Regions from separate parts of the Vreelandella aquamarina genome, predicted to be linked through region 1. Evidence: predicted binding sites of a transcription regulator. Region 1 holds the regulator's gene; each other region holds the start of a gene.
The links. Region 1 encodes sigma-54, which starts transcription at its own class of promoters, with help from an activator protein. Its sites were predicted from a motif close to TGGCACNNNNNTTGCTNT; they were not measured.

Region 2: the regulator sigma-54 is predicted to act here: its motif matches at 4,701-4,718, upstream of CTT34_RS05125 (CmpA/NrtA family ABC transporter substrate-binding protein).
Region 3: the regulator sigma-54 is predicted to act here: its motif matches at 4,424-4,441, upstream of CTT34_RS04350 (nitrate reductase).
Region 4: the regulator sigma-54 is predicted to act here: its motif matches at 1,571-1,588, upstream of urtA (urea ABC transporter substrate-binding protein).

Annotation. Positions count from the first base shown of each region.
Region 1 covers NZ_CP024621.1:2,380,095-2,387,592, forward strand. The annotation lists gene lptB (LPS export ABC transporter ATP-binding protein) at 1-321, shown strand, start outside; gene CTT34_RS11575 (RNA polymerase factor sigma-54) at 427-1,842, shown strand; gene hpf (ribosome hibernation-promoting factor, HPF/YfiA family) at 1,940-2,248, shown strand; partial or broken gene ptsN (PTS IIA-like nitrogen regulatory protein PtsN) at 2,253-2,719, shown strand; gene rapZ (RNase adapter RapZ) at 2,777-3,697, shown strand; gene CTT34_RS11595 (HPr family phosphocarrier protein) at 3,739-4,008, shown strand; gene pmbA (metalloprotease PmbA) at 4,027-5,367, opposite strand; gene yjgA (ribosome biogenesis factor YjgA) at 5,463-5,984, shown strand; gene tldD (metalloprotease TldD) at 5,993-7,447, opposite strand; gene CTT34_RS11615 (YhdP family phospholipid transporter) at 7,444-7,498, opposite strand, start outside.
Region 2 covers NZ_CP024621.1:1,046,566-1,054,063, reverse strand. The annotation lists gene CTT34_RS05140 (efflux RND transporter periplasmic adaptor subunit) at 1-853, opposite strand, end outside; gene CTT34_RS05135 (TolC family outer membrane protein) at 919-2,400, opposite strand; gene CTT34_RS05130 (sigma 54-interacting transcriptional regulator) at 2,550-4,508, opposite strand; gene CTT34_RS05125 (CmpA/NrtA family ABC transporter substrate-binding protein) at 4,801-6,225, shown strand; gene ntrB (nitrate ABC transporter permease) at 6,228-7,085, shown strand; gene CTT34_RS05115 (ABC transporter ATP-binding protein) at 7,096-7,498, shown strand, end outside.
Region 3 covers NZ_CP024621.1:887,713-895,210, forward strand. The annotation lists gene nirD (nitrite reductase small subunit NirD) at 1-123, opposite strand, end outside; gene nirB (nitrite reductase large subunit NirB) at 152-2,677, opposite strand; gene CTT34_RS04345 (NAD(P)/FAD-dependent oxidoreductase) at 2,695-4,014, opposite strand; gene CTT34_RS04350 (nitrate reductase) at 4,651-7,374, shown strand; gene cobA (uroporphyrinogen-III C-methyltransferase) at 7,334-7,498, shown strand, end outside.
Region 4 covers NZ_CP024621.1:3,601,218-3,608,715, reverse strand. The annotation lists gene CTT34_RS17010 (tripartite tricarboxylate transporter permease) at 1-1,355, shown strand, start outside; gene urtA (urea ABC transporter substrate-binding protein) at 1,732-3,084, shown strand; gene urtB (urea ABC transporter permease subunit UrtB) at 3,168-4,778, shown strand; gene urtC (urea ABC transporter permease subunit UrtC) at 4,782-5,927, shown strand; gene urtD (urea ABC transporter ATP-binding protein UrtD) at 5,924-6,760, shown strand; gene urtE (urea ABC transporter ATP-binding subunit UrtE) at 6,760-7,467, shown strand.

The sequences.
Region 1 (7,498 bases):
ATGAGCCTCTCAGGGGGCGAGCGCCGCCGAGTGGAGATCGCTCGCTCACTCGCTACCGAGCCCGCATTCATTCTGCTCGACGAGCCGTTTGCCGGGGTCGACCCTATTTCAGTGGGTGAAATCAAAACCATCATCCGCGCACTGAAAAAACGCCACATCGGCGTCTTGATCACTGACCATAACGTGCGCGAAACCCTGGATATTTGTGACATTGCCTACATCGTTGGCGACGGCCATATCATCGCCAGTGGAAACGCCCAGGAGATTCTCAATAACCAGAAGGTTCGTGATGTCTATCTAGGCGCAGACTTCCGCCTCTAAACACTGGACTGACCAAACTTTTCTTTTAGTGGCATGCTTATTGCACTTGCACAGAGCCATAACTCGCTCTAGGGTGGAGCTTTCTGATTAACGAGTGGTTCTCAGATGGTCATGAAAGCTTCTCTCCAATTGCGTATCGGCACACAGCTGACCATGACACCTCAGCTGCAGCAGGCCATTGCCCTGCTACAGCTCTCCACGCTGGACCTCCGTCAAGAAATTCAGCAAGCGCTGGACGCTAACCCCATGCTCGAACAAGAGGATGAGTTTGGCGAACAGGCTGTTAGCGAGCCTCAAGAGGCCGAGTGGTCGGACAGCATTCCCAACGAACTCTCCGTAGACAGCGACTGGTCGGACACCTACCAAGACATGGGTAGCTTGGGCGGTAGCAGCGAAGGACCCGACTTCGAGCGCCAAGCCGCAGGCCAAAGCCTTCATGGCCATCTGTTATGGCAATTGGCCATGACCGACTTCTCTCCCCGCGACTATGCCATTGCCGAAAGCCTGATCGATGCACTGGATGCCAACGGCTATCTCACTCAACCGCTCAACGACATCCGCGAAGGCCTCAAGGCGCAAGGCCACGACAGCCTGAGCCAGCGTGAAGTAGAAAACACCCTGTTGCGCTTACAACAGTTCGAGCCCACCGGCGTGTTTGCCCGTGACCTGCGCGAGTGCCTAATGCTTCAGCTGGCCGCGCTGCCTGAAGACACCCCGCTACTGATGCCCGCAAAACGCTTGGTGCGTCAGTTTCTCGAAGCCTTGGGCAAAGACGATTTACGGCTACTCAAGCGCCGCCTGAGCCTGGATGACGAGCAGTTGGACGACGTCATCCGTTTAATTCGCAGCCTTGACCCACGCCCAGGCAGCGCCTACGGCGTGACCGACGACAGCTATATCACGCCCGATTTGGTCGTGCGCCATGACAACGAGGGCTGGCACTTAGAGCTCAACCCGGAGGCGCTGCCGCGCCTGCGTATCCAGCCCGATTACGCCAGTTTGATCAAACGTGCCGACAAGAGCCAAGACAACCAGTTCTTGAAAGAGCACCTCCAAGAAGCTCGCTGGCTGATCAAAAGCCTTTCCAGCCGTAATGACACGCTTCTGCGAGTAGGTCGTGAAATCATCGCCCGCCAGATCGGCTTTCTAGAGCACGGCGAAGAGGCCATGAAACCGCTGATCCTGGCCGACATCGCCGAGGCCGTGGAGATGCACGAGTCCACGATCTCCCGCGTGACGACGCAGAAATTCATACATACGCCACGAGGCGTGTTCGAGTTGAAGTACTTCTTCTCGAGCCAAGTCAGCGGCCACGATGGCGGCGATAGCCACTCCAGCACCGCCATCCGTGCACGGATCAAAAAACTGATACAAGAGGAGCCGTCGGGTAAACCGCTCTCCGATAGTCGCCTGGTGACCCTCCTTGAGGAGGGAGGCATCAGCGTTGCCCGGCGTACGGTGGCGAAATATCGCGAGTCGATGGGTATTCCCTCGTCCAGTGAGCGCCGCCGTTTACGCTAGTTAAACGGTAGAGCGTGACAAACTCGACGCAGGGGCTTTGCAATAGCGCAAAAAGGGTTACAATCGAAGTACAGCCCGATGGATAAGGAGCACGTCAATGCAAGTAAACATCACTGGTCATCACGTTGAACTGACTGACGCCTTGCGTGACTACGTTAACGAAAAGCTGGAACGCGTCGAACGCCACTACGACAACATCACCACGGTGCAAGTGACCTTATCTGTCGAGAAGGAACGCCAGCAGGCAGCCTGTACGCTGCATGCCGCCGGTGCCGACCTTCATGCCGAAGCCCTCGATAACGACATGTATGCCGCTATCGATGCGCTCGCAGACAAAATCGATCGTCAACTCGTTAAACACAAGGAAAAAGCACAAGCTCGCGCCCAGGGCGCAGGCGTGCGTTAACTCAATGACGTTGGAAACCATCCTCCCCCGGAGCGCGTACTCTACGACGTGCCCGGGGGCAGCAAAAAACGGGTGCTGGAGTTTTTCAGCACCTTCATCGCCCAAAACACACCCAGCCTCGATAGCCAAGAAGTGTTTAGCCGCCTGATTGGACGCGAGCGTCTCGGCAGCACGGGAATTGGCAACGGCGTTGCCATCCCCCACGCACGTAGCCCGCACTGTAGCTCGCCCATCGCTGGCTTTTTGAAACTTGCCGAGCCGGTCGATTTCGATGCCATCGATGGCGACCCAGTCGATCTAGTGTTCGTGTTGCTCGTACCCGAAGAGGCGGACGACACGCATCTCGCTCTGCTTGGGCAAGTCGCGACGATCATGAACGATGCGAATACCCGTCAACAGTTACGCAAAGCCAGCAGTCAAAAAGAGTTATTGACCCTGATGACGGCCAAGATACGCGAACAGGCCGCGTAAGATACTCACACGTCCATCACTGTTTATTTCCTACGCTCATACGCCAAGAGAGACGCTATGCAACTGGTGATCATTAGCGGCCGTTCGGGGTCCGGTAAATCTATCGCCTTACAAGCGCTGGAGGATCTTGGCTATTATGCGATCGATAACTTACCTGCCATGCTGCTGGGCTCGCTGATCGATGAGCTACGCGCTCAAGGCGAACGCACCCGTATTGCCGTTAGCATCGATGCGCGCAACCTCCCCATCGCGCTGGAGCGTCTGCCAGCGCTGTTGGAAGAGCTACGCCAGCGAGACATTCGTTTTCAGGTGATCTATCTAACCACGGACGCACGCATTCTGCTGGAGCGCTACTCCGCCACTCGTCGTCGCCACCCCCTCACTCGCGACAGCGAAATGACGCTGGAAGAGGCGATCAACAAAGAGGAGGAGACGCTACATGAAATACGCGATCTCGCCGATTTATTGATCGATACGTCTCGGCTCTCCGTCCACGATTTGCGCCGCCGCATTACCGATCAAGTGGCCCACCAGCGCCAGCATCAGCTCACGCTCACCTTTGAGTCCTTCGGCTATAAACGCGGCGTTCCGCTGGATGCGGATTTGGTCTTCGACGTACGCTGTCTGCCCAACCCATACTGGGACCCTACCCTTCGGCAATATACTGGCCGCGATGCCAATATCGTCGCTTTCTTGAGCGGTTACCCGGTAGTGGAAGCCATGGCCAGCGATATTCAGGCTTGGCTGGAGAAGTGGTTACCGGCCTACCAAAACAGCCAACGTAGCTACATGACCGTAGCTATCGGCTGCACGGGCGGCCAGCACCGCTCCGTCTACATGGTGGAGCAGCTCGCCCAGCGGCTCGTTAAGCAGACCGGAGAAGTGCAGTTGAGACATCGCGAACTGGGGCTGCAGTACACGCTGAGCGAAGAGCCCGTGGCGCCAAGCCCCACCACCGCGACCACCCGTACGCCCTAAGCCTTTTTATTCAAAGACCCACTCGGCAAAAAGGAACCAGAGTGCCCGAAAGAACGTTAACCCTTACCAACCAGCGCGGCCTCCATGCCCGCGCGGCCACCAAATTGGTTCAGTGTGGCCAGCAGTTTTCTGCCAGCATCCACGTATACAAGCAGCAGCAAAAAGCCGATGCCGCTAATATCATGTCGCTGCTGATGCTCGCGGCGCCCTGCGGCACCGAGCTCACTGTAGCTGCGGAAGGGGAAGACGCCGAACAAGCGCTCGATGCCATCGAAGCGCTGTTCGACGCGCGGTTTGACGAAGACCAGTAACCGACTCCGCGTCAACGATTAGCTGCCAGCGACGGTCATCGCATCCACAAGCCAACTGCCCGTGTGAATGCTGCCACGGGTATCCGTGTCATCGCCCACAGCGCTTAGTCCTGCAAACATCTTGTTCAGGTTACCGGCGATCGTGAACTCCTCGATTGGGTACTGAACCTCACCGTTTTCGATCCAAAAACCCGCCGCGCCTCGCGAGTAATCACCGGTCACCCCATTCACCCCCTGGCCCATGAGTTCGGTGACCCAGATACCGCGCCCCATCTGTTTCAAGAGCTCGGCACGCGGTGTCAAAGGAGCCAGCAAGCGTAGGTTACGTGCGCCGCCTGCATTGCCTGTCGAGTGCATGCCTAAACGCCGTGCGCTGTAGGCAGAGAGCATGTAGCTGGCGACCTGCCCCTGATCGATGAAACGATTATTGCGGGTTTGCACCCCCTCGGCATCGAATGGCGAACTCGCCGTCGCCCCCACTTCCATGGGTCGCTCTTCCAATCCAAACCACTCGGGAAAAAGCGGTGTCCCCAGGCGGTCGCATAGAAAGGAGGCTTCGCGGTAAAGCGCTCCGCCTGCCAAAGCACCCATAAGATGACCGATCAGGCCGCTGGCCAGCGTCGGGTCGAACAGCACCGGAAAGGTACCGGTCGGCGGTCGACGCGCGCCCAGTCGCCGTAGCGTACGCGCTGCGGCCTCTTGCCCCACGTCTTCGGGCTGGCGTAAATGGAGCGGATTCCGTGCCGCCGTATAGTCATAATCACGCTGCATGCCTTGGTCATCCTGAGCGATCAGCATGCAGGAGAGCGAGTGATTGCTGCCTTTCTGAGTCCCCAGAAAGCCGTGGCTATTGGCATAAACGCGCACGCCCTCGCCACTTGAAAGCGATGCCCCTTCCGACTGATGGATCCCCTCGACGCGGCGACCTGCCTGCTCACAGCGCAGCGCCAAATCGATGGCCTCCTCCGTCGAGAGCGCCCAAGGGTGATGCACTTTTAGATCGGGGAGATCGGTGGCCATTAACGCTGCCTCTGCCAGACCGGCGGCGGGGTCTTCGCCCGTATAGCGGGCAATCGCCAGCGCCTTTTCTACCGTGGCACGAATCGAGGCGCTGCTGGCATCGGTAGAAGACGCACTTCCCTTCCGTTTGCCCACGTAAAGCGTCACCGCAATGCCTTGATCCCGAGATAGTTCAACGGTTTCCACCTCGCCCAAACGAACGCTGACACCCATGCCCTGGTCAACGCTGGCGCCCACTTCAGCGGCATCTGCTCCTAGCTGCTTTGCGAGGGCAAGCGCTTCCTCAGCGCGCTGTGTCAGCAGTGCCTGCTGCGCCGATGCATCAAATGCCTGTGCCATTTGGCCTCCTTTTCGCCTGAATCGCGTTGGCGAATCAATGTTGTGGTCGCAGCCTGATATAATGCTGCAAACGAATCTAATCAGTGAGTTCTTATATGCCCAAGCAACGCCCCGAGCCAATCGACATCGACGAACAGGAAGAGCGTCCCAGTAAATCGCAGCTAAAGCGTGAGATGCATGCTTTGCAGGCGCTAGGCGAAACGCTGATTGCCATGAACCCTGCCGAACGCGCCCGCTTCCCCCTGTCGGACGACATGCTGCGTGCCATCGATGAAACCGCCCGCATCCGCTCGCATGAGGGCCGCCGCCGTCATATGCAGTACGTTGGCAAGCTCATCCGCAAAGAGGATCTAACGGCCATCCAGGGCGTGTTCGATGCCATCGAGCAGGAAAAAGAGCAGCGCGACCATGCGTTTCATCGCCTCGAGAAGTGGCGGGATCGAATGGTCGACGAGGGCGATGACGCCGTCGATCTGTTCATGGCCGATTACCCCAATGCGGACCGACAAGCGCTGCGCCAACTCGTGCGCAACGCCCGCAAAGAGCGCGAGCAGGGCAAGCCACCCACCAGCTCGCGCAAGCTGTTCAAGCACCTGCGCGAGACACTAGCGCTTTAACAGGCCGCTCAAGAAGACTGCGTGCCGCCGACAGTCAGTTCATCCAGTTTCAGGGTGGGCTGACCCACACCGACCGGCACGCCCTGCCCCTCTTTACCGCACACGCCAATCCCGGTGTCCATCGCCATGTCATGGCCGATCATCGACACCCGCCCCATGGCCTCAGGCCCGTTGCCGATCAGCGTCGCGCCCTTCACCGGTGCGGTGATCTTGCCATCTTCGATCATGTAAGCTTCGCTGGCCGAAAAGACGAACTTGCCCGACGTGATATCCACCTGGCCGCCACCGAAGCTCACCGCGTAGATGCCCCGCTTGACGCTTTTGATGATATCGGCGGGGTCATCCTGTCCGGCCAGCATCACCGTGTTGGTCATACGCGGCATCGGCAGGTGTGCAAACGACTCGCGACGAGCGTTGCCGGTCGGCGCCATCTTCATCAGGCGTGCGTTCAGCTTATCCTGCATGTAACCCGTCAAAATACCGTCTTCGATCAACGGCGTGTACTGACCGGGCGTGCCCTCGTCGTCCACACTGAGCGCACCTCGGCTATCCGGTACCGTCGCATCGTCGACCACCGTGACGCCCTTGGCGGCGACCTGTTGCCCCATCCGGCCAGCAAAGGCCGAGCTGCCTTTGCGGTTGAAATCGCCTTCCAAGCCATGGCCAACGGCTTCGTGTAGCAGAATGCCCGGCCAGCCTGCGCCTAATACGACCGGCATCTGCCCGGCCGGTGCATCGATGGCTTCGAGGTTGACCAGCGCTTGACGCACGGCCTCTTTGGCGTAGCGCTCGGCCACGCCTTCGTCGCGCAGGCGCGCCATGGAGTAGCGACCACCGCCCCCCGCGCCACCGCGCTCGCGGCGGCCGTTCTTGGCCGCGATCACACTGACGTTAAAGCGCACCAGGGGACGAATGTCCGCGGCGAGAGTGCCGTCGCTGGCACGCACCAGCACGACTTCGTAAGTCCCCGACAGGGATGCGCTCACCTGACTGATACTCGGGTCGGCGGCTCGGGCTACTCGGTCGGCCTCTTTCAACATCGCGACCTTCTCTTCGGCCGACAGCCCGGCAAGTGGGTCGATGCCCGCATAGCGCGCGGCGGCACTGACCGGCGTTACTTTCTGGCCGGGCAACTGCTTACCACTGCGAACGATGCCCGCCGCCGTGCGTCCGGTATCCATCAATGCATCGGCAGTGATTTGGTTGGAGTAGGCAAACCCCGTTTTTTCGCCCGCCAGTGAACGTACGCCCACACCGCCGTCGATGTTATAGCTGGCCTCTTTGACTTCACCATCTTCCAGAACCCAACCCTCTTGCCAGGTTCGCTGAAAATAGAGATCGGCATAATCGATACCTGCTCCCATGGCATAGCCCAGGCCCGTATCCAGAGCGTTCAGATCGAGGCCACCTGGGGTAAGCAAAATGGAAACAGCAGACTCTATATCGCTTTTGTGTGCGGTCATTGGGGGCCTTCTAAAGTCACTTGCGGCGAGGTCCAGGGACCTTGCACGCGG
Region 2 (7,498 bases), 1.3 Mb from region 1:
CGGGATTGGCAAAGGTCGCCGAGGCCTGCACGGTGCTGGTGCCGGTATCCACGCGGGAGCCGAGGAAGTCCAAACGACCTTCCAGCTCGCTGCCTTCACTACCATCCAGCCCAGGCACCTGTAGGCGAGCGGTGATTTGGGAAGCATCACCGTCGTTGCCAAGCTGACGACGCAGCTCGAAGGCATCCCGCTGGGGCAGTTGGAAGCGCACTTCCAGCGGATCCAGCGGCGTGATCGTGGCGAGCTCGGTGCCCGAATTCACCAGGTTACCGACGTTGATCTGGCTCAAGCTGATCATGCCGGACACCGGTGCCGTCACGTTGGAGTAGCCTAAATCCAAATTGGCGCTGGTCAGCGCCGCTTCCGCCTGGGCCACGTTGGCTTGCGCCACGCGCTGCTCGGCAAGCGCTTGGTCGTACTGCTGGCGGCTAACGGAGTTTTGGCTCAGCAACTGCTCGAAACGCTGAGCATCCCGCTGGGCACGTGCCAGCTCGGCGCGAGCGCTTTGCAGGTCGGCTTCACGCTGGTTGACGGTCGCCTGATAAAGGTCAGGCTCGATGGTATAAAGCCGGTCGCCCTGCTCCACCATTTGGCCCGGCTCGAAGTGGCGCTCTTCCAGAAACCCGCTCACCCGCGCCACCAGCGTCACTTCGCTGTCGCTGCGTAGCAGCGAGGGGTAGGATTTATCCAGCGGTATGTCTTGACGCGCTATTTCAGCGACTTCCACCGGGTGGGGCGGCGCTTCCTGCTGGCTTTGCTGCTCTTGTGGCTGCTCCTGACCACATGCCGTGAGCGCTAACGCGGCGATCAGCGTCACTAGACTCGCTCTACCTGAGTGAATCACTCTTTTCATGCGTCGATTTCCCATTCATTTTTCTAAACATTGACCGATCGCCACGGGGGCATGCACAACGAAGATTAGGCGCCTGGGGTGGGCGGCGCGCCAATGTCCATCGCGCGCTGGTACGCGTCGGGCTCGTTGCTTTCCGGTAGGGTGAAGTTGACGTCATCGCCGGTGAGCCATGCGTTCACTTCTTCGATGGCGTCCACGTCGAGCAGTCCCGCCTGCTGGCGCAGCGACAACAGATTCACGACATAGTCGTAACGCGCTTCGGCGTAGTTGGCGATGGCGTTATAGAGATTCTGCTCGGCGTTCAGCACGTCGACGATGTTACGGGTTCCCACTTCGTAACCGGCGCGGGTCGCTTCCAGGGCGCTGCGGTTGGACACGATGGCCTGCTGGCGCGCTTCGACCGTTTCGACGTTGTTGCTGACCTGGGTGTAGAGCGAGCGAACCTGCTGAATCGTGGTGCGGCGCTGAGACTCGAAGTCGTACTGACTGCTCTCTAACTGGAACGTGCCCTGACGAATGCTGGCGCTGGTACTGCCGCCGGTGTAAATCGGCACGTTCGCTGACACACCGACCTGAGCAGACGTGTCGTAACCGCTGACCAGCTCGCTATCGCTGTCGGCGTACTGGTAGTTGGCAAACGCTTGCACGGTGGGCAAGCGACCCGCGCGGGCCAGCTCTACCCCCACACGGGAGACTTCGATACCCGCCTGCTGGGCAAGTACCTGCGGGTTGCGCTCCAGAGACTGCTCGACCCAGTAGTCACGGTCGGTGGGCGTCGGCAGCGCGATGGGCATGCTGTCGCCCAGGGCTTCGATGCTGGCATAACGCTGCCCCGTGAGCTGCTCTAATACTTCAAACGCCACTTGCAGGTTGCTCTCGGCGGCAATGCGATCGGCGCGAGATTGATCGAAGCTCGCCCGCGCTTCCTCTACCTCGGTAATCGCGATCAGGCCGACTTCGAACTGCTCGCGGGCCTGCTCGAGCTGGCGACCAATGGCACGCTCTTGGGCCAAGCGCGCTTCTAACACTTCGTGGGCGCGTAGAATATCGAAGTAGGCACTTGCCACATCGATCAGCAGTTGCTGCTCGGTGGCGGCCAGCAGATACACCTGCTGATCAATCTGACGCTCTGCCTGGTTGACTTCCTGGCGCGTGACCGCGTTGAACAGCGCCTGGGTGGCTTCTAGCGTCAAGGAGACAGTGTTATAGCTATCGTCACTGACGCCGACGCCAGCGCTGGAACCCGCTCCAGCACCGGTGCCGGTACCTGCACTGCGGGCAGAGCCCTGGCTCTCGAATTGCTCGTTATGCGTAGCGCTACCGGAGGCATTCACCTGCGGCAACAGTCCGCCACGTGCAACGTCTCGTGCCGCCTCGACGCTGGAAAACTCAGACCGTGCAGAGGCCAGGGCAGCGTTGTTATTCAGCGCATCACGGGTAATGGTCACCAAGTCGGCCGCTTGGGCAGGTAGGATGAACGAAGACGTGAGCACTGCTAACAACAGGGGGCGAAAGGGGGCATTGACTGCCCAGTGTGCTAGTCGCATGGGATTGCCTCTAGGTGTCAACGTAAGACGGCGCGGCAGAGCGCCATTCTGAAAGAGTGGCATTATAGTTACATTCATGTATGTATGCTAGACTTGAACTTGCCTGATTTGTGTGTACAACACTGATGTCAAGCGGATCCTTCCTTACCTTAGTCCAAAGCATCGTTGGTGGGCGCACTTTTGCGACCACGCTGGCGATATTGCTGCGGATCGACGCCCCATTTCTGTAGACGTGAGGCCAGCGTCGTCGGCTTCATCCCTAACAGTTCCGCCGCCCCTCCCGCTCCAGACACTTTGCCCTTTGCCGCTTTCAACGCTTTTAGCGCATTGCAGCGCTGCTGGTGACATAGCGCTTGCTCGGTGAGCGGGTGTTCAGGTAGCGCGCTATGATCTTGCGCCGGTATGTTGAACGTCGTATGACGGGATAGCGGCTCTGCCAGTAGCAAATCATCAAAAGAGAGCCGCTGATCCTGGGTCACGATCACCTGGCGTTCGATCACGTTCTCCAATTCACGAATGTTGCCCGGCCACGGGTAACGAGCGAGGACCTCTAGCTGAGCTGGCGGTATTCGCACGCCCGGCTTGTTGATTTTCAGGCAGGCGCGATGCAAGAAGTGGCGCGCCAGCAGCGGGACGTCTTCGATACGTTTTCGTAACGGGACGGAATCGATGGGAAAAACGTTCAAACGGAAGTAGAGATCCTCGCGAAACTGACCGGCATCGATCATCTCTTTTAGCTCGCGGTTGGTCGCCGCAATCACCCGCACGTCCACTTCGCGGGTGCGGTTATCCCCCACCCGCTCGAACTGCTGGTCCTGTAGCACGCGCAGCAGCTTGCTCTGCAGCTCCAGCGGGATCTCCCCCACTTCATCCAGAAACAGCGTGCCGCCGTGGGCCAACTCAAAGCGCCCTGGCCGGTCTTGTACCGCACCGGTAAAGGCGCCTTTTACATGGCCAAAAAACTCACTCTCGAAGAGGTCACGAGGAATCGCGGCGCAGTTCACGCGGATCAGCGGCCGGTCGCTGCGGGTACTGCCTGCATGAATCGCCCGGGCAATCAGCTCTTTGCCCGTGCCCGATTCGCCGCTAATCAGCACGTTCGCGCTGGTGGGGGCCACCATGGCGATCTGCTGCACCAGCTTGGCGACCGCTGGGCTGTTGCCGACGATATTGCGGTGGTTGACCTCGGCTTTAATCTCTTCTTGCAGGTACTGGTTCTCCAGCTCCAATCGGCGCTTGAGCGACTCCACCTCTTCCAGTGCATCGCGCAGCTGCTGCTCGGCCCGTTTACGTTCGCGAATATCGCGAAACAGCACGACGGCCCCCACTAGTCGGCCCATTTCAAAGATCGGTGTGCTGGTGTACTCCACGGGAATCGCCTCGCCGTTTTTATGCCAGAACACCTCGTCATCCACATGGTGCACTTGGCCATCGCTAAACGAGGCATGGATGGGGCACTGCTGTACCGGAAAGTGGCTGCCATCGGCGTGGGTGTGGTGAAACATTAAGTGCGCATCGTGGCCCACCATATCTTCCGTGTTCCAGCCGAGAATGCGTTCGGCAGCCGGGTTGACGAACGTGGTTTTCCCCTCCGCATCCAGGCCATAAATGCCTTCCCCGGCGGCGCTGAGAATCAGCTGGTTCTGCTTTTCGATACGCTCGAACACCTGCTCGACCCGCTGCCAACCCACCTCCCCCTGGCGGTGCTGGCGGCTGAGCTCAGCCTTGGCGCGGCGCTGCTCGGCTTTATTGCGATCTATCACCGTCAGCAATAGCTGTGAGGAGTCGTGTAAGCGCTGCCCATAGACCTCGACACGGCGAGGCTGGCGGACGCTATCCAACAGCACTAAATCATCCGACCAGCCTTGGCCGGTCGTCAGCACCTCATCGGTAAAGCTGACCCATAGCGGCAATGAAGCGCTTAGACGGTGGCTAAAAGGAGTAGCGAGCGGCTGCTCGTGATGAATCAACAGCAGTTGACACGCTGCGGTATTGGCATCAATTAAGCGGTCGCTCAGTGGGTCAATAATCACCATGGCCAACGGCGTGTGGTGAGCCATCAGCGTTAAGGACGGGTGAGCGTCATCTTTCAGGGTGGCAGCGTGCATCGCAGGCTCCTCATTTGCCAGCAGGATGTCGCTTACTCCATACAAACAACGGGCCAATCACGAACTTTCGTTATTTAAACAACGAAATATCGTTATCAACGAAATATCGTGAGTTTTTGCTACTCGAAAAATGCCGCCATGAAAAATATTAAGTATTTGATTTTATTGTATTAAATCCAAAATAAGACGTTATGGCACGTAAGTCGCTATCTACTAAGTAGCGCCGCAGGGACACGTTTCGCACCAAGACGGCGCAGCTTAAAGCCCTTTTGCTCCTGTGAGGTGAACGTCCATGAAAGAGAACAACGACCACAGCAGTCTTGGCAACCCGTTTGATCATCGCCAATCACTGATTCACGGACGGCAGTGCGATTGTCATCAGTGCCACTCTTCCCAACCCAGCATTATTACGTCGTCTACTCCGCCAACCACGAAAACAGCGGCGTCCACGCCGAATAGTGCCGATGATGTGATGGATCGCATGGTCGAAAGCGCGCTGGTGCGCGGCATGTTTGGCCATAGCGACATGCACCGCCGCCAGTTTATGAAGCTGGTAGGTGGCGGGACGGCCGCTGCGGCGCTGGCGAGCCTGTTCCCCCTAGATTCGATTAAAGCCGCAGTGAAAGAGAGTTTAGGGCCGCTTGAGAAAACCCAGCTTAATGTCGGCTTCGTTCCGATCACCTGCGCCACGCCCATTATCATGGCCCACCCTATGGGCTTTTATGAGCGCTACGGCCTGGATGTCTCGGTGATTAAAACCGCTGGCTGGGCGGTAGCGCGGGACAAGTCCCTCAACCGTGAATACGACGCGGCCCACATGCTAACGCCCATGCCGCTGGCGATGACCCTCGGTGCAGGCTCTACCCCAGAGCCGTTCATTATGCCCGCCGTAGAAAACATCAACGGCCAGGCGATTGTGCTACATAACGACCACCTGGATAAGCGCGACCCGCAGCAGTGGAAAGGCTTCACTTTTGGCGTACCGTTCGAGTACTCCATGCACAACTTCCTACTGCGCTACTACGTGGCCGAGCACGGCTTAGACCCGGATCAAGATATTCAAATCCGCGTGATTCCGCCGCCCGAAATGGTCGCCAACCTGCGGGCAGGCAACATCGACGGCTTCTTATCCCCCGACCCGTTCAACCAGCGCGCGGTGTTTGAACGCATCGGCTTCATTCACCTGCTGACCAAAGAGATTTGGGACGGCCACCCCTGCTGCGCCTTTGCCACCAGCGCCCGCTTTGCCCGCGAAAACCCGAACACCTATGGCGCACTGCTGCGGGCGATTATCGATGCCACCCAGTACTCTTCAGACCCCGCTAACCGCTCAGAAATTGCCGAAGCCATTGCCCCGACGAACTACCTGAACCAGCCGGTCACGGTGATTGAACAGGTACTCACCGGGCGCTTTGCCGACGGTTTAGGCGGCGTGCAGAACGTGCCGGACCGCATCGATTTCGACCCCTTCCCCTGGCACTCCATGGCGGTGTGGATCCTGACGCAAATGAAGCGCTGGGGCTATATCGAAGGCGACGTGGATTATCAGCAGATTGCCCGGGATGTGTACCTGGCCACCGATGCCCAGACCGTGATGCGCGAGCTGGGATACGAAGCGCCCGAAGAGACCGCCCGCAACTACCAAATCATGGGTAAAACCTTTGATTACACCCAGCCTGAAGCGTATGTCGACAGCTTCGCCATTCGGAGGGGCTAACCATGGACCGCACCACCACCGAATGGAAATTAAGCCTTAACGCTCGTGCCACGATTCTCGCCATTATGCTGCTCGTGGTTGGCCTGGGCGTCTGGGAAGGGTTGAACCAATCGCCCTTGATGGGCGGCGGCGAGGCGCTAAGCGAGTACGAACAGCTGCTGGCCGGGGCCGATGAGAGCGCCAAAGTACCGCCGCCCTCGGAAATTGCCGTGAAAGCGTGGCAGGAGCTTTCTAACCCTTTTTACGATGCAGGCCCCAACGACAAAGGCATTGGCATTCAGTTGGGCTACTCGCTCTACCGCGTGCTCAGCGGCTACCTGCTGGCCGCGCTGGTGGCGATTCCGATTGGTTTCTTAATTGGCATGTCGCCCCTGGCGTACAAAGCGCTCAACCCGTTTATTCAAGTGCTGCGGCCTATCTCGCCGCTGGCCTGGATGCCGCTGGCGCTGTTCATCATTCGCGACTCTGAAGCCTCCGCCATCTTCGTGATCTTTATCTGCTCGATTTGGCCAATGCTGCTTAACACCGCCTTTGGCGTGGCGGGCGTGCGCAACGACTGGGTGAACGTGGCCCGCACCCACGAGCTGTCGTCGCTGCAAACGGCCTTCAAAGTGATTCTACCTGCGGCCGCACCCACCATTCTGACCGGCATGCGGATCTCCATCGGCATTGCCTGGCTGGTCATCGTGGCTGCCGAGATGCTGGTGGGCGGCACCGGCATTGGCTACTACGTCTGGAATGAGTGGAACAACCTCGACCTGACCAGCGTGATCTTCTCCATCCTGATGATCGGCGTGGTGGGCATGCTGCTGGATATGTCGCTTGCCTATATTGCCCGCTTTGTCACTTACGCCGAATAAGGAGCCGACCATGAGTCATGCTTTTGTAGAGGTACAGAAAGCTGCCAAGCGCTTCCCCGGCGCCACTAAAGAGGCAGAACCGCTAACGGTGTTTGAGAACATTAGTTTTCAGCTCAAGAAGGGCGAGTTTGTGTGCATCATCGGCCACTCTGGCTGCGGCAAATCCACCATTATGAACGCACTCGCCGGGCTGGATCAGTTCTCTGAAGGCTCCATGGTGATGGAGAACAAAGAGATCAGTGGCCCTGGCCTTGAGCGTGGCGTGGTGTTTCAAAACTACAGCCTGCTGCCCTGGCTCACCGCGCTTGAAAACGTTCGCTTTGGCGTACGCGCCCGCTGGAAAGCGTGGAGCGATCGGGAAGTCACCGACCACAGCATGAAGTACCTGGAAATGGTCGGCTTGAAAGAGGTGG
Region 3 (7,498 bases), 1.5 Mb from region 1:
GGCGGGGCCTTCCGGTATGTTCAGCCAAGCGGCAACGCCGGAAAAGGGCACGAGGTCTGCTCTGGTGCAGAGCGGCTGCCAAGTGTCGTTGCGGTTCGTTAGTTTGAGTACGGTAGCGGTCATGGTCGTCCTCGATTCTTTGGTCACTGGGTTAAGCAGGGCGCAGCTGGCCGCGCTCGGAAGTCATGATGATGGAAGGGTCGGGTCGCGCATCGTTCACGAAACTTCTAAAACGCTTTAACTTTTCCGGGTCGCTGATGGCGTTGGCCCACTCGCACTGGTAGCTATCCACCACGTGCTGCATTTGGCGCTCCAGCTCATCGCTGATACCCAGGCTGTCTTCCAGAATCACCTCCTTCAGGTAGTCCAGGCCGCCTTCCAGGTTTTCCCGCCATACCGAGGTGCGCTGCAAACGGTCAGCGGTGCGTACGTAGAACATCAAAAAGCGGTCGATGGTGCGGTAGAGCTGCTCATCATCTAAATCGGTGGCGAAGAGTTCTGCATGGCGGGGGCGCATACCGCCGTTGCCGCACACGTAGAGGTTCCAGCCGTTTTCGGTGGCGATAATGCCAATGTCTTTGCTCTGCGCTTCGGCGCACTCCCGGGTACAGCCGGAAACGCCAAACTTGATCTTGTGCGGTGCGCGCAGGCCCTTGTAACGGTTCTCTAACTGAATCGCCATGCCCACGCTGTCCTGCACGCCGTAGCGGCACCAGGTGCTGCCCACACAGGATTTCACCGTGCGCAGCGACTTGCCGTAGGCGTGGCCGGTCTCAAAGCCCGCTTCAATCAGTTCGCCCCAAATGGCTGGCAGGTCTTCTAGCCGTGCGCCGAACAGGTCAATGCGCTGGCCACCGGTAATCTTGGTGTAGAGCTGATACTTCTGGGCCACTTGCCCTAGCACCACTAGCTTGTCGGGGGTAATTTCACCGCCCGCAATGCGCGGCACTACTGAGTAGGTGCCGTTTTTCTGCATATTGGCCATGAAGGTGTCGTTGGTGTCCTGCAGCGGCACATGGGCGGCGTCGGTAATCGGTTCGTTGAAGCAGGAGGCGAGAATCGAGGCCACCGCCGGTTTGCAGATATCGCAGCCGAGGCGATGCGTCTCGGCATTGCCGTGCTTCTCCACTAGCTCGCTGAATGTCTTGATGCCTTCGACACGTACGATGTCGTAAAGTCCTTGGCGGGTATGGGCGAAGTGCTCGCAGATCGATTTATCCACTTCGACGCCACGGGCTTCCAATTCGTGATCCACCACGCTTTTGAGCAGCGCCGCGCAGCCGCCGCAGCCGGTGCTGGCTTTGGTCGCGCCTTTAACGCTGCCAAGGTCCGCCGCGCCCGCGTCGATGGCACTGCAGATGCTGCCTTTCGTCACGTTGTGACAGGAGCAGATCATCGCCGTTTCCGGCAAGGCATCCGGCCCCAGCGCCGGGGCGGCACCGCTTTGTTGCGGCAGAATGAGCGATGCGGGCTCTTGGGGAAGCTCGATGCCGTTGGCGTAGTACTGCAACAGCGTGTCATACACACTGTTATCGCCCACCAGCATGGCCCCCAGCAGCTTCTTACCGTCGCTGGTGACGACCAGTTTGCGGTAGACCTGGGTGAGCGGATCGAGGTAGCGGAACATGCGGGCGCCAGGATTTTGATTGCCGTGGGCATCGCCAATGGAACCGACATCCACGCCCAGCAGTTTTAGTTTGGTGCTCATATCGGCGCCGCTAAAACAAGTATCGCCCCCCGTCAGCGTGGCGACGGCCGTTTTGGCCATTTGGTAGCCAGGTGCCACGAGGCCGAAGATACTCTGATTCCACAGCGCTACCTCGCCGATGGCGAGGATATTCGGGTCGTTGGTGCGGCACTGGTCATCGATCACCACGCCGCCGCGCTCGCCAATGGTCAAGCCGCACTCCCGGGCGAGGGTATCTTGCGGGCGAATACCGGCGGAAAAGACGATCAGGTCGGTTTCCAGCACTTTGTCGTCTTGGAAGACCATCCGCAGGCGGCTGGTGTCGCCGGGTTCGATACGCTGGGTGGCCCGCTCGGTGAGTACCTGAACGCCGAGAGCTTCGATTTTCTCTTTCAGCAGTTCGCCGCCTTCGCTATCTACCTGCATGGGCATCAGGCGCGGGGCGAACTCCACCACGGCAGTGTCCAGGTTCAGCCCGCGCAGCGCGTTGGCGGCTTCCAAACCGAGCAAGCCGCCACCCACGACCACGCCGTTGGTGGCGTTTTTGGCCGCTGCCTGAATGGCATCCAAGTCATCCAACGTACGGTAGACCAAGCAGCCTTCGCTGTCGTTGCCGGGAATGGGCGGCACAAAGGGAAAGGAGCCGGTAGCCAGCACGAGCTTGTCATAGGCGTAGTGGCCCTGTTCGGTCACCACCAGCTGTTGTTCGCGGTCAATCGCGGTGACCGCTTCGCCACTGCGTAGTTGAATGCCGTGGGTGTGGTAGTAATCGCCATCGCACAGCGCAAGCGACTCCGCATCGCGGCCGCTAAAGTACTCGGATAAGTGCACGCGGTCGTAGGCACGGTGGCGCTCTTCGCCAAACATCGTCACCTCAAACCCTGCCAGCGCGCCGCTTTCCACGAGCTGCTCGGCAAAATGGTGGCCGACCATGCCGTTGCCTACAATGATCAACTTTTGCGTGTTGGAAGACGTGGTTGGAGTAGACATTGTGTGATTCACCATAGCTAAGCCGCCTCACGGGTGAGAGATAAAGGGGATGACAGGGTGTCGAGAGGGTTGTCGAGATGGTTATCGAGCGCTGTTTGGGCATCGGTTGCGCCAAACAGCAACAGGTGGCGGCACGCGGTTAGGTCGGTCGCGGCCAGCGCCTGCTCGAAATACCAGGGGCCGTGGCGGGTATCGCCATACAGCACCGCACCGATAAGGCGGCCTTGATGGAGCAGCAGGCGGCAGTAGTCGCCGGTTTCCGGGTCTTGATAACGAAGCTCTTCGTGCTTGGCGGCTGGCTCGGTGGGGCCAAAGGCAAACAGGCTCACTCCGCTGACCTTGAGTTTGGTGGCCGTGGGGGCTTCTTGATACGCCGCTGGGTGTTCACCACACAGCACGGCGGCCAGCACTTCTACCTGTCGCCAAATAGGTTCCACCAGCCCGTAAGTGTGCTGCTCGAACTGGCAGCATTCGCCCAGTGCATAAATGTGGTCGTCTGAGGTGGTGAGGTGCCCATCCACCACAATGGCGCGGTCGTACATAAGCCCGCTTTGCTGGCCCAGCTCCGCATTGGGGGTAATACCCGCCGCGACAATCACGCTGTCGGCAGCTAGCTTCCGGCCATCGCTCAGTGTGACCGACTGCACCTGCCCGTGGCCGTTATCTTCCAAGGCAGCAAGCGATGCGCCGGTTTCAATAGTGATACCGCGCTCGCGCAGCGTGGCTTCCAGCAATTGGGCGGCGGTGGTGTCTAGCTGGCGGTTCATCAACCGCTCGCTGCGCTGCAAAACGCTGACGGTGAGCGCGCTACCGCCCCGTTTGCGCAGCCCTTCAGCGGCTTCTAATCCAAGTAAGCCGCCGCCAATCACCACGGCGTTGCCGCCTTGCTGAGCAATGGCTTCTAAGGCGTCGGCATCGCGCAGGTCACGAAACGTATGAACACCGTCAAGCGTGATGCCAGGCACCGCTGGCAGCGTGGGGCGCGAGCCAGTGGCTATCACTAATCGGTCGTAGCTTAAGGTGTCTCCCCGGTGCGTGATGAGCAGGCGGCGTTCGCGGTCGATGGAGGTCACGCGGTCGCCAAGTGTCAGTGTGATGTTGTTATCAGCGTACCAGGAGGCGTCTTGCAGAGTGAGCGCCTCAGGCGCCAATTCGCCCGCCAGCAAAGGAGAGAGCAAAATGCGGTTATAGGCAGGTACCGGCTCCTCACCCACCACTGTGATACGGCGGGGACGCTGCGGATGTTTCACCAGCGCTTCAAGTAGTCGGTGGCAAGCCATGCCGTTACCGATAATGACGAGGTGTTCGTTCTGTGAGCACCGGGAAGCGGTTTCCATAGGTAGCTCCTGTGGTTGAAACATAATGTTCAGCAAATAAAAAACGCCCCTGACACAGCCCTTTCGAGAAGGGAGTATCAGGGGCGTCGTTGCCCGTTGGCGTCGTTGATAACGCACAGCAACCGCCGTTGGCTGCCGAACTGTCTTACCTTACGGTGAGCAAAAAGCCCGCCAGCTTTTGCCGTCGGTGGATTTAATTCAGCCTAATCAGGGTATTAAGCGTTTATGAAGAAGCGGCAGGCCGCTCATGGTTAGCTAGGCTTGCCCCACTTTGGTGCTTAAGCGGCGGTTAATGCACTCTCTTCAACCGATTATTCGACAAAGGGCATGCCTTTCGCGAAAAGTAGAAATGCAGGCTGCGTTTATAAATGATTGTTTATTAAGTATTTTAATGGTTTTAGAGCAGAGTGGGCGCAGGGTTTGCAGTTATTCCAGTAACAAGCAACAACGGCTCAGTGCAGGGTCTTTGCCCATAACGATCACAACGACTAATTGCGTCGAACAATACCAACTGCAGCAAATCACTGATGAGTACGGCACCCGGTAAGCGGTGCCCCTGAGACAACGGCGTCCAGGCAGGCTTCTTTCGAGGCTAGCTTGGGCGCTTTTTGCTTTTTAACGCCGGAGGAAACTGCCATGCCACAGGCCAATCGGCTCGTCCGAACCACCTGCCCCTACTGCGGCGTCGGCTGCGGCGTTACCGCCACGTTGGAGAACGGTCAGCTCATCGCCGTCGAAGGAGACCGCGAGCACCCAGCTAATTACGGTCGCCTGTGCGTAAAAGGCACCGCGCTGCACGAAACCCTGGGCGAGCAGGGGCGCTTGCTGAGGCCGCGCGTGGACGGCCAGGAGGTCTCTTGGGAGCAGGCGCTCACCACCACCGCCGAACGCTTGCAAGCGCAGCGCAGCGCCCATGGCCCGCAGTCGGTGGCGGCGTATCTGTCTGGGCAACTCTTAACCGAAGATTATTACGTTGCCAACAAGCTGTTTAAAGGCTTCTTGGGGACCCCTCACCTGGATACCAACTCGCGGCTCTGCATGGCATCTGCCGTGGCGGGCTACAAGCGCGCCTTTGGGGCCGATGCGGTGCCTTGCAGCTATGAAGACCTAGAAGAGGCAGAGCTGGTGGTACTGGTGGGGTCTAACCTTGCCTGGAATCATCCGGTGCTCTATCAGCGCTTGAAGGTAGCCAAAGAGCGCAACCCGCTGATGCGGGTCGTGGTGATCGACCCCCGAGTGACCGACACCTGCGAAATTGCAGATCTTTACTTAGGCATTCGTCCGGGCAGCGATGCTTACCTGTTTAACGGGCTGTTGGCGTGGATGGACGCCCACAATCGCTTGGATAGCGTGTACCTAGAACGCCACACCGAGGGGATAGATGACGCGCTGAGCACTGCCAGGCAGAGTGCAGGCAGCGTGGAAGCCGTTGCCCGCGAGTGTGATGTGGACCCTGAACGCCTGGAAACCCTCTACTACTGGTTCGCCAGCCAGCTGCACGTGGTCACACTCTACTCCCAGGGGGTGAATCAATCCTCCAGCGGTACCGATAAGTGCAACGCGATTATCAACTGCCACCTAGCGGGTGGGAAAATCGGCCTGCCGGGGGCGGGGCCGTTTTCGATCACCGGCCAGCCCAACGCCATGGGCGGGCGAGAAGTGGGTGGGTTGGCGAATCAACTGGCGGCGCATATGGATTACCACACGCAGGGCGCTCGTGAATTGGTCAGCCGCTTCTGGACCACCAAGCATTTAAATCCGGCACTGCCTGACGCCCCGGGTTACAAAGCGGTAGAGCTCTTTGATGCCATCGAGCGTGGCGAGATTACCGCCCTGTGGGTGATGGCGACCAATCCGGCGGTGAGCATGCCGGATGGGGAGAAAGTGCGACGCGCGCTGGCAAAATGCCCGCTGGTAATTGTCTCGGAGTGCGTTGCCAATACCGACCTGCTGCCCTTTGCGGATATCGTGCTGCCCGCGTCGGGTTGGTCGGAGAAAGATGGCACGGTGACTAACTCAGAGCGGCGAATTTCCCGCCAGCGGGGGATGCTGCCTCCTCCTGGCGAAGCGAAGCACGACTGGTGGATACTCTGTGAAGTGGCAAAACGCTTGGGCGTAGGGGAAGCCTTCGATTACACCCACCCGTGGGAGATTTTCGATGAGCACGCACGCCTCTCTGGCTATGAGAATAGCGGCGATACCCAGCGGCTGTTCGATATCTCAGGGCTGGCAGGCCTGGGCCAAGCGGCTTATGATGCGCTCGCACCGATCCAGTGGCCCGTGACTCAGCAGGCTCCTCGCGGCACGGCAAGGCTGTTCGAAGATGGCCGGTTTGCTACGGCGAATGGCCGAGCCAAACTGCTGCCGATTACTCCGCGCCCACCGGCGCAGCCGCTGAGCGACGACTACCCGCTGCGCTTGAATACCGGTCGCGTGCGGGATCAGTGGCACACCATGACGCGTACCGCCCGTTCGCCGCGTTTGATGAACCACCGCGCCGAACCGTTCATTGAGCTGCACCCAGACGATGCGGCTCAGGCAGGCGTTACGGATCAAAGCTTGGCGACGTTGACCGCTGCCGCCGGGGAGTACCGTGGGCGGGTGCGGGTTTCCAACGCCCAGCGCCGAGGCGAAGTCTTCGTGCCGATGCATTGGACCGACTGCTTTACCAAGCAGGGGCGCAGCGGCGCATTGATTCAAGGGTATACCGACCCGCTCTCCGGGCAGCCGGAAGCCAAGCAGGGGGCGGTGGCGGTGGGCAAACTTTCCGTTGCTTGGCAGGCGACGCTGCTGCTAGCCAACGAATTGGATACGCCACCATCGCCCTGGTGTCGCAGCGACTACTGGGCACGCATTCCGATGGCAAGCTGCACCCGTTGGCAGCTAGCGGATAGCCAGCCGGTCGAGGATTGGCTGGCGCAGGTGGAGGCGTGGTGCGGCGTGCCTGTCTCTTTGTGGTGTGACGACCCGGCAACGGGTAGGCTGCGCGCAACGGGCGTAGTGAACGGGCGGATACGCTGGTGGTTGATGGTGGGACCACCCGACGAACTGCCCGGGCTTGCCTGGCTTGAAGCGCGCTTCAAGGACGCTACCCTGGAGACACAGCACCGTAGACGCCTGCTGGCCGGGTGCGACGATGGTGCCGTGGATACCGGACCGGTGGTGTGCAGCTGCCACCAGGTTGGCCAAGCCAGCATTGTGAAAGCGATTCATGCGGGCGATACCAGCGTTGAAGCGTTAGGCGCACGACTGGCCTGCGGCACCCAGTGCGGCAGCTGCCTACCCGAACTAAAAGCGATACTTGAAGAGGAGCGGCCCCATGCGCGCGCTAAGCAAACAGCTAACACAGAAGTGGCCTGAAGCGCTGTGGCGCTTGGGTCAGCGGGCGTGGGCGCCATTTAGTCGCGATACCGCCACGCGCTTGCGCTTGCCGTTAAGCGGTGAGTGCCACCCAGGCACCGTCTATTTGGTCGGCGCGGGCAGC
Region 4 (7,498 bases), 1.2 Mb from region 1:
TTCCAATCACCTTTGCCATGGAGCCCTCCTCTGGGTTGATTCTGATGGCCGGGGTCTATTATGGCGCTATCTTCGGCGGCTCGACGTCGTCCATTCTGCTCAACGCCCCCGGCGTGGCGGGCACGGTAGCGACCTCCTTCGATGGTTACCCGATGGCCAAGCAGGGCATGGCGGGTAAGGCGCTGGCCATTGCCGCCTACGCCTCCTTCATTGGCGGTACGGTCTCGGTGGTCTTTTTGATGCTGGTGGCCCCGCTGCTCTCCAAGGTGGCGGTGAGCTTTGGCCCCGCAGAGTACTTTGCACTGATGGTACTGGGCCTGACGGCGGTGGTGTCGTTGTCAGATAAGTCGCTGGTGAAAGGCCTGATTGCGGCGGTTATTGGAGTGATGATCTCGATTGTGGGGATCGACACGCAAACCGGCACCGAACGCTTTACCTTCAACTCGATTCAACTGCTCGACGGCATCGACTTCCTGGTCGTGGCGCTGGGTATCTTCGCCTTGGCGGAAGTGTTCTACATGCTGCTGCGTGGTGGCGGTGGTAAAGAGGTGCCGCGCAACGTGATTGGCTCGCTGAAGCTGAGCCGCGGTGAAGTGAAGAAAATTGCGGGCCCCATTAGCCGCAGTTCCGTACTGGGCTTCTTTACCGGCGTACTGCCGGGGGCGGGCGCCACCATTGGCTCCTTTCTGGGCTACAGCATGGAGAAGCGCCTGGCGAAAGATGGCGACACCTTTGGTCAGGGCAACATCAAGGGCGTAGCCGCTCCGGAAGCGGCCAACAACGCCGCCTGTACCGGCTCTTTCGTGCCGTTGTTAACTCTGGGTGTGCCGGGCTCTGGTACCACGGCGGTCCTGTTGGGCGCGCTGCTGGTGATGGGTGTGACGCCTGGCCCGATGATGTTGGAGCAGCGTCCGGATGTGTCCTGGGGCGTGATTGCCAGTATGTACATCGGCAACATCTTCCTGCTGGTACTGAACCTGCCGCTGATCCCGCTGATCGCTAAAATCCTCGACCTGCCGCGCCCGCTGCTGCTGTCGATGATTCTGATCTTCTGCATGATCGGCGTTTACGGCATGAGCTTCAGCGTCTTTGACCTGCTGCTACTGCTGGGCTTTGGCCTGCTGGGCTTGGGCATGCGCCTGTTTGGCTTCCCCACTGCGCCGCTGATCCTTGCGCTGATTCTCGGTAACATCATGGAAGAGTCCATGCGCCGGGCGCTGCAGATCTCCGGTGGCGACTGGACTACCTTTATCGACAAGCCGATTTCGCTGTCGCTCCTGGTCATCGCCGTGCTGTCGCTTGGCCTGCCGCTGCTCAAAAAACGTCGCACGAAAGCCGCTGCTGCTGTGAACTAACACTATTGGCGGACCCCGAAAGCGCCCTCGCGTCTGCGAGGGCGCTTTTTTTATGGTGCACCTTCGCCCGTGGTGCAAAGCGTCGTGGTGGTGCATAACAATCGTGCATGGGCGCCGCCGCGTTGCGTCATCTTGGTGCTAAGTGGTCTGAGCGGTATTTTTTGTACACAGCTAAGTGTTTGATTGTATTTTTAATCGTGGCCTTTGTTCCACATTGGCGCACCCCTTGCAGTGTGTATGGCGACGTGTGAATACGAGTTGTAACTCGCGACCCACGAGTGGACGCACCAAGTGCCCCGTCGCCTCAATAACGACAACGCTTGGTCGCGGTACCCCAAACACGAGCCCCAACCATAAGGGGCGCAAGGAGGTTCAAGTGACCACACTGCAGCGCAAGACACACCCACGTACCCTTAGCCGTTTCGCCACTGCCCTGATCACCGCCGCTGTGATGGGCGCCAGCGCGCAAGCGGTGGCCCAAGACGACGACCCCATCAAAGTTGGTATTTTGCACTCGCTCTCCGGCACCATGGCTATCAGTGAATCGACCCTGAAAGACACCGTGGAAATGCTTATTGAGCAGCAGAACGAAGCCGGTGGCCTGCTGGGCCGTCAGCTAGAAGCCGTGGTGGTCGACCCCGCGTCTAACTGGCCGCTGTTTGCCGAGCGCGCCCGCGAGCTGCTGGCCCAGGAAGAAGTGGATGTGATCTTCGGCAACTGGACCTCCGTTTCCCGTAAAGCGGTGCTGCCGGTGGTAGAAGAGCTCAACGGCCTGCTGTTCTACCCGGTGCAGTACGAAGGCGAAGAGTCGTCTGAAAACGTCTTCTACACCGGTGCCGCGCCCAACCAGCAGGCCATTCCTGCCGTTGAGTATTTGATCAACGAAGTGGGTATCGAGCGCTTCGCGCTGATCGGCACCGACTACGTCTACCCGCGCACCACCAACCGCGTCTTGGAAGCGTTCCTGAAAGATGAGCACGGTGTGGCCGAAGAAGACATCATGGTCAACTACACGCCGTTTGGTCACTCGGACTGGCAGAACATCGTCTCCGAAATTCGCCGCTTTGGTGAAGAGGGCAAGCCCACCGCCGTGATCTCCACCATTAACGGCGACGCCAACGTGCCGTTCTACCGCGAGCTGGCTAACCAAGGCATTGATGCCGCCGACATTCCGGTCATCGCCTTCTCGGTGGGTGAGCAGGAGCTTTCTGGTATCGACACCGCGCCGCTGGTGGGCCACCTAGCCGCCTGGAACTATTTCATGAGCGTTGATACCGACGCCAACTACGACTTTATCGACGCCTGGATTGAGCACACCGGTGACGAGATGTCGGTGACCAACGACCCCATGGAAGCTCACTACATTGGCTTCAACATGTGGGCCGAAGCCGTGCGTAAAGCGGGCACCACCGATGTGGATACGGTGAAAGACGCGATTATCGGCGTGACCGTACCGAACCTCTCCGGCGGTTACGCGGCGATGATGCCTAACCACCACATCACCAAGCCGGTGCTGATTGGTGAAGTTCAGGATAACGGCCAGTTCGATATCGTCTGGCAAACGCCCTCTACCGTGGCCGGTGATGCGTGGTCGGATTACCTGCCGGGCTCCCGTGACCTGATCTCTGATTGGCGCAAGCCCATGGAGTGCGGCAACTTTAACGTTGTGAACGGTTCCTGTGGTGGCAGCACCGCAGCAGAAGAAGCCGAAGCAGCGCTCGCCGAGTAACTTCCGTCCCTTACTGCGCCAGCGCAATGGCGCAGTAGGGGAGCACGCTATCTCCCCCATTTGATCACCAAAGGAAGAACCCCATGAGGCGTTTCCTTTCCTTGGGGCTGCTGTGCTTGATGCTACTCGGCACCGCCGTGTCGGCGCAGGCACAAAGCAGCTCCTCGACCCCCGATGACCAAGCCGCACTCGCGCTGTTAACCGCGCTGGATGTGGACTCCTACCGCGATAAAGGCGAAGCCATTACCGCTATTTTGCAAAGCGATGATGAGCGTGCCCGCGACTGGCTGCAGGCGCTGCTGGATGGCCGCCTTCAGCGCATCGACGATGGCCGCTTCGTGCTGGTGCTCGAGAACCGTGGCCGTGACTGGCCGGTGGCCGATGCGCTGACCAACGAGTCGCTGGGCGAAATGTCCCGCCGCGACCTGGACCGCATCGGTATCAACAACGCGCTGCGCAACCAGCTGCGCAGCGCCATTGCCGTGGTGGACCTCTACTCGCCTAACGTCGAGCGCCGCCGCACTTCCGCCGACCGCTTGCTGGGCGAAGTGGACGGCGAGCTGGCCGATACGCTGGAACCGGTGATTGCTGACGCGGAAGATGAGTACGTTCGCACGCGCTTGGCCCAAGCGGTGGCGATTTATCGCGCCGAGCAGGGCGAGATGGCGGGTGTCGAGGCGCTCACCGGCAGCCTTCACCCGCGTGCTCGCGTGGCGTTAGGCCGTGCCGCGAATAGTGAAGACCCGATTGTTGCCGATGCAGCAGCCACCGCGCTGGCAGGCATTGAGCAGCAGCTCAAGATTAACCGGGGCCTGGAAACGCTCTACTTCGGCTTGAGCCTTGGCTCGGTGCTGGTGCTGGCAGCGATTGGCCTGGCGATTACCTTTGGCGTGATGGGCGTGATCAACATGGCCCACGGCGAGCTGATGATGCTGGGCGCCTACACCACCTGGATGATGCAGCAACTGCTGCCGGGCCAGCCCGGGTTGGCGCTGATTCTATCAATTCCGGCGGGCTTTATGGTGGCGGCGCTGGTGGGCATTGCCATTGAGCGGGGCGTGATCCAGTTCCTCAAAGGCCGCCCGCTGGAAACCCTGCTGGCAACCTTCGGTATCAGCCTGATTCTACAGCAGCTGGTGCGTACGGTGATTTCACCGCTCAACCGCACCGTGGTGACGCCGGAGTGGATGAGCGGCTCGCTGGTGATCAACGACGCGCTTTCGCTGACCCTCAACCGGATGTTCGTGCTGGGTTTTGCGCTGGTGGTGTTCGCTGCGCTGATGCTGATTATGCGTCGCACCCGCTTAGGGCTTGAAGTGCGTGCCGTGACCCAGAACCGCGCCATGGCGCGCTCTATGGGTATTCGCGCCACCCGCGTGGATATCATGACGTTTGCGCTGGGTTCCGGCGTGGCGGGCTTGGCGGGCGTGGCGCTCTCCCAGCTCACCAACGTGGGCCCCAACCTGGGCCAGAACTACATCATCGACTCGTTCATGGTGGTGGTGTTCGGCGGCGTGGGTAACCTGTGGGGCACGCTGGTGGCAGGGCTCTCGCTGGGGGTGATCAACCAGGTGCTGGAACCCTGGGCGGGCGCGGTGCTGGCCAAGATTATCGTGCTGGTCTTCATCATTCTGTTTATTCAAAAACGCCCGCGTGGACTCTTCCCGCAGAAGGGCCGGGCTGCGGAGGGCTAACCCATGATGACGCAAGCAACATCCAGCCAGTTTTGGCTCACCCGCCCGTTCGGTGAGCGGGCCACCCAGACCTTCCTCGGCGTGCTGTTTGCCGCGCTGCTGCTGGTCACCGTGCTGCATCTGGCGGTGCCCCAGGGGCACCCGCTGCATGTGAACGCTTACACCGTTAACCTGTTCGGCAAGTACCTAAGCTACGCGCTGCTCGCGGTCGCGGTCGATTTAGTATGGGGCTACCTGGGTATCTTGAGCCTGGGCCATGGGGCGTTTTTTGCCATTGGCGGCTACGCCATGGGCATGTACCTGATGCGCCAAATCGGTGATCGTGGCACCTACGGCCACCCGGTACTGCCAGACTTTATGGTGTTCCTGAACTGGGACAGCCTGCCCTGGTACTGGCACGGCTTCGATATGGCCTGGTTTGCCTTTGCCATGGTGCTACTGGCACCGGGGCTGCTGGCGCTGGTGTTCGGCTTTTTAGCCTTCCGCTCACGGGTAACGGGGGTGTATCTCTCGATTATTACCCAGGCGCTCACGTTTGCCTTGATGCTGGCCTTCTTCCGCAACGAAATGGGCTTTGGCGGCAATAACGGCCTGACCGACTTCCGCGAGCTGCTGGGCTTTAACCTGCGTAGCGATGCCACGCGCTTGGGGCTGTTTATTGCTACCGGCGTGGCGCTGGCGCTGGGCTATATCCTCTGCCGGGCAATCGTGACCAGCAAACTGGGCCGGGTATGTGTAGCGACCCGGGATGCCGAGGCGCGTACGCGCTTTATTGGCTACCGCGTCGAGCGCTTCCAGCTGTTTGTCTTCGTGGTCTCGGCTATGCTGGCGGGCCTTGCCGGGGCGCTCTATGTGCCGCAAGTGGGCATTATTAACCCCAGCGAATTCTCGCCGCTGTTCTCGATTGAAATTGTATTGTGGGTGGCGCTGGGTGGCCGGGCCACGCTGTACGGCGCGGTGATCGGCGCGATTTTGGTCAACTACGCCAAAACCATCTTCACCGGCATTATGCCCGACGCCTGGTTGTTCGCTCTGGGCGCGCTATTCGTGCTGGTCACGGTGCTGCTGCCCAAAGGTGTAGCGGGGCTGTTAGGCCACCTCAAGCGCCGCAAAGAGGATGATCACCCACCCAAGGAGGCCGCCGCATGAGCCTATTACAATCGCTAAAAGCGCGGGATCGGGTGTTTGATTTTATGGCCACCGAGGCCTCGCCGGTCGACGTGCGCCACGGCCCGATTCTGTATATGGAAGATGTCACCGTCAGCTTTGATGGCTTCAAGGCGATCAATAATTTGAACCTGACCATCGACGATGGCGAGCTGCGCTGCATTATCGGCCCCAACGGGGCCGGTAAAACCACCATGATGGATATCATTACTGGCAAAACCCGCCCCACCGAAGGCAGCGTGTGGTTCGGCAGCCGCCATAACCTGCTACAGATGAACGAGCCAGAAATCGCCAGCCTCGGCATTGGCCGCAAGTTCCAGAAGCCCACGGTGTTCGAAGCGCTCAGCGTATTCGAGAATCTGGAATTGGCGATGGCTGCCGACAAGCGCATCTTCCCTACGCTGACTGCCCGCATGACCGGGGAGATCAAAGACCGCATTGACGACGTGCTGGAAACCATCGGCCTGACTGCGCTGCGCTTTCAGCCCGCCGGTATTCTCTCCCACGGCCAAAAACAGTGGCTGGAGATTGGCATGCTGCTGATGCAGCGCCCGCGCCTGCTGCTGGTAGATGAGCCGGTGGCCGGGATGACCGAGCAGGAGATGGAGCGCACCGCCGAGCTGCTCACGGGGCTTGCTGGCAAGCAGTCGGTGGTGGTGGTAGAGCACGACATGGGCTTTGTACGCTCGATTGCGCGCAAAGTAACCGTGCTGCACCAGGGTAGCGTGCTGGCCGAAGGCAGTATGGATCAGGTCTCCAACGACCCCAAAGTGGTCGAGGTGTATCTAGGGTCGGATGAAGAGGAGAGCGCCTGATGCTGGCGATTGAAAAGCTCAACCAGTTCTATGGCGAGAGCCATACGCTGTGGGACTTAGACCTAGACGTGCCCGCCGGGCAGTGCACCTGCGTGATGGGCCGCAACGGGGTGGGTAAAACCACGCTGATGAAAGCCATCATGGGCGAAGTCGCGGTCAAAAGCGGCCAGCTGCGCTACCAGGGCGATGGCAGTGAGGTCGAGCTCACCAAAAAAGCCGTGGAAGCGCGCTCGCGACTGGGCATCGGTTTTGTGCCCCAGGGGCGGCAGATCTTCCCGCTGCTCACGGTGGAGGAGAACCTACGCACCGGGCTTGCCGCCCGGGGCGACGGGCTGAAAAAAATCCCGGAGCGTATCTACGAGCTGTTTCCGGTGCTCAAAGAGATGAAGCACCGCCGGGGCGGCGATTTATCCGGCGGCCAACAGCAGCAGCTCGCCATTGGCCGCGCGCTGGTGATCGAACCTAAGCTGCTGATTCTTGATGAACCCGGCGAGGGCATTCAGCCCAATATCGTCGCCCAAATCGGCCAGGTGATTCGCCAACTGATCAAAGAGGATGGCTTAACGGTGCTGCTGGTCGAGCAAAAGCTGCCCTTCGCCCGTAAATACGCCGACCGCTTCGTGATTATGGATCGCGGCCGCCCGGTCGCCAAAGGCGAGATCAGTGAACTCTCTAACGAGCTGATTAAGCAGCATTTGACGGTTTAAGTTATCCACACCCGGTTTACAGCCGTGGATC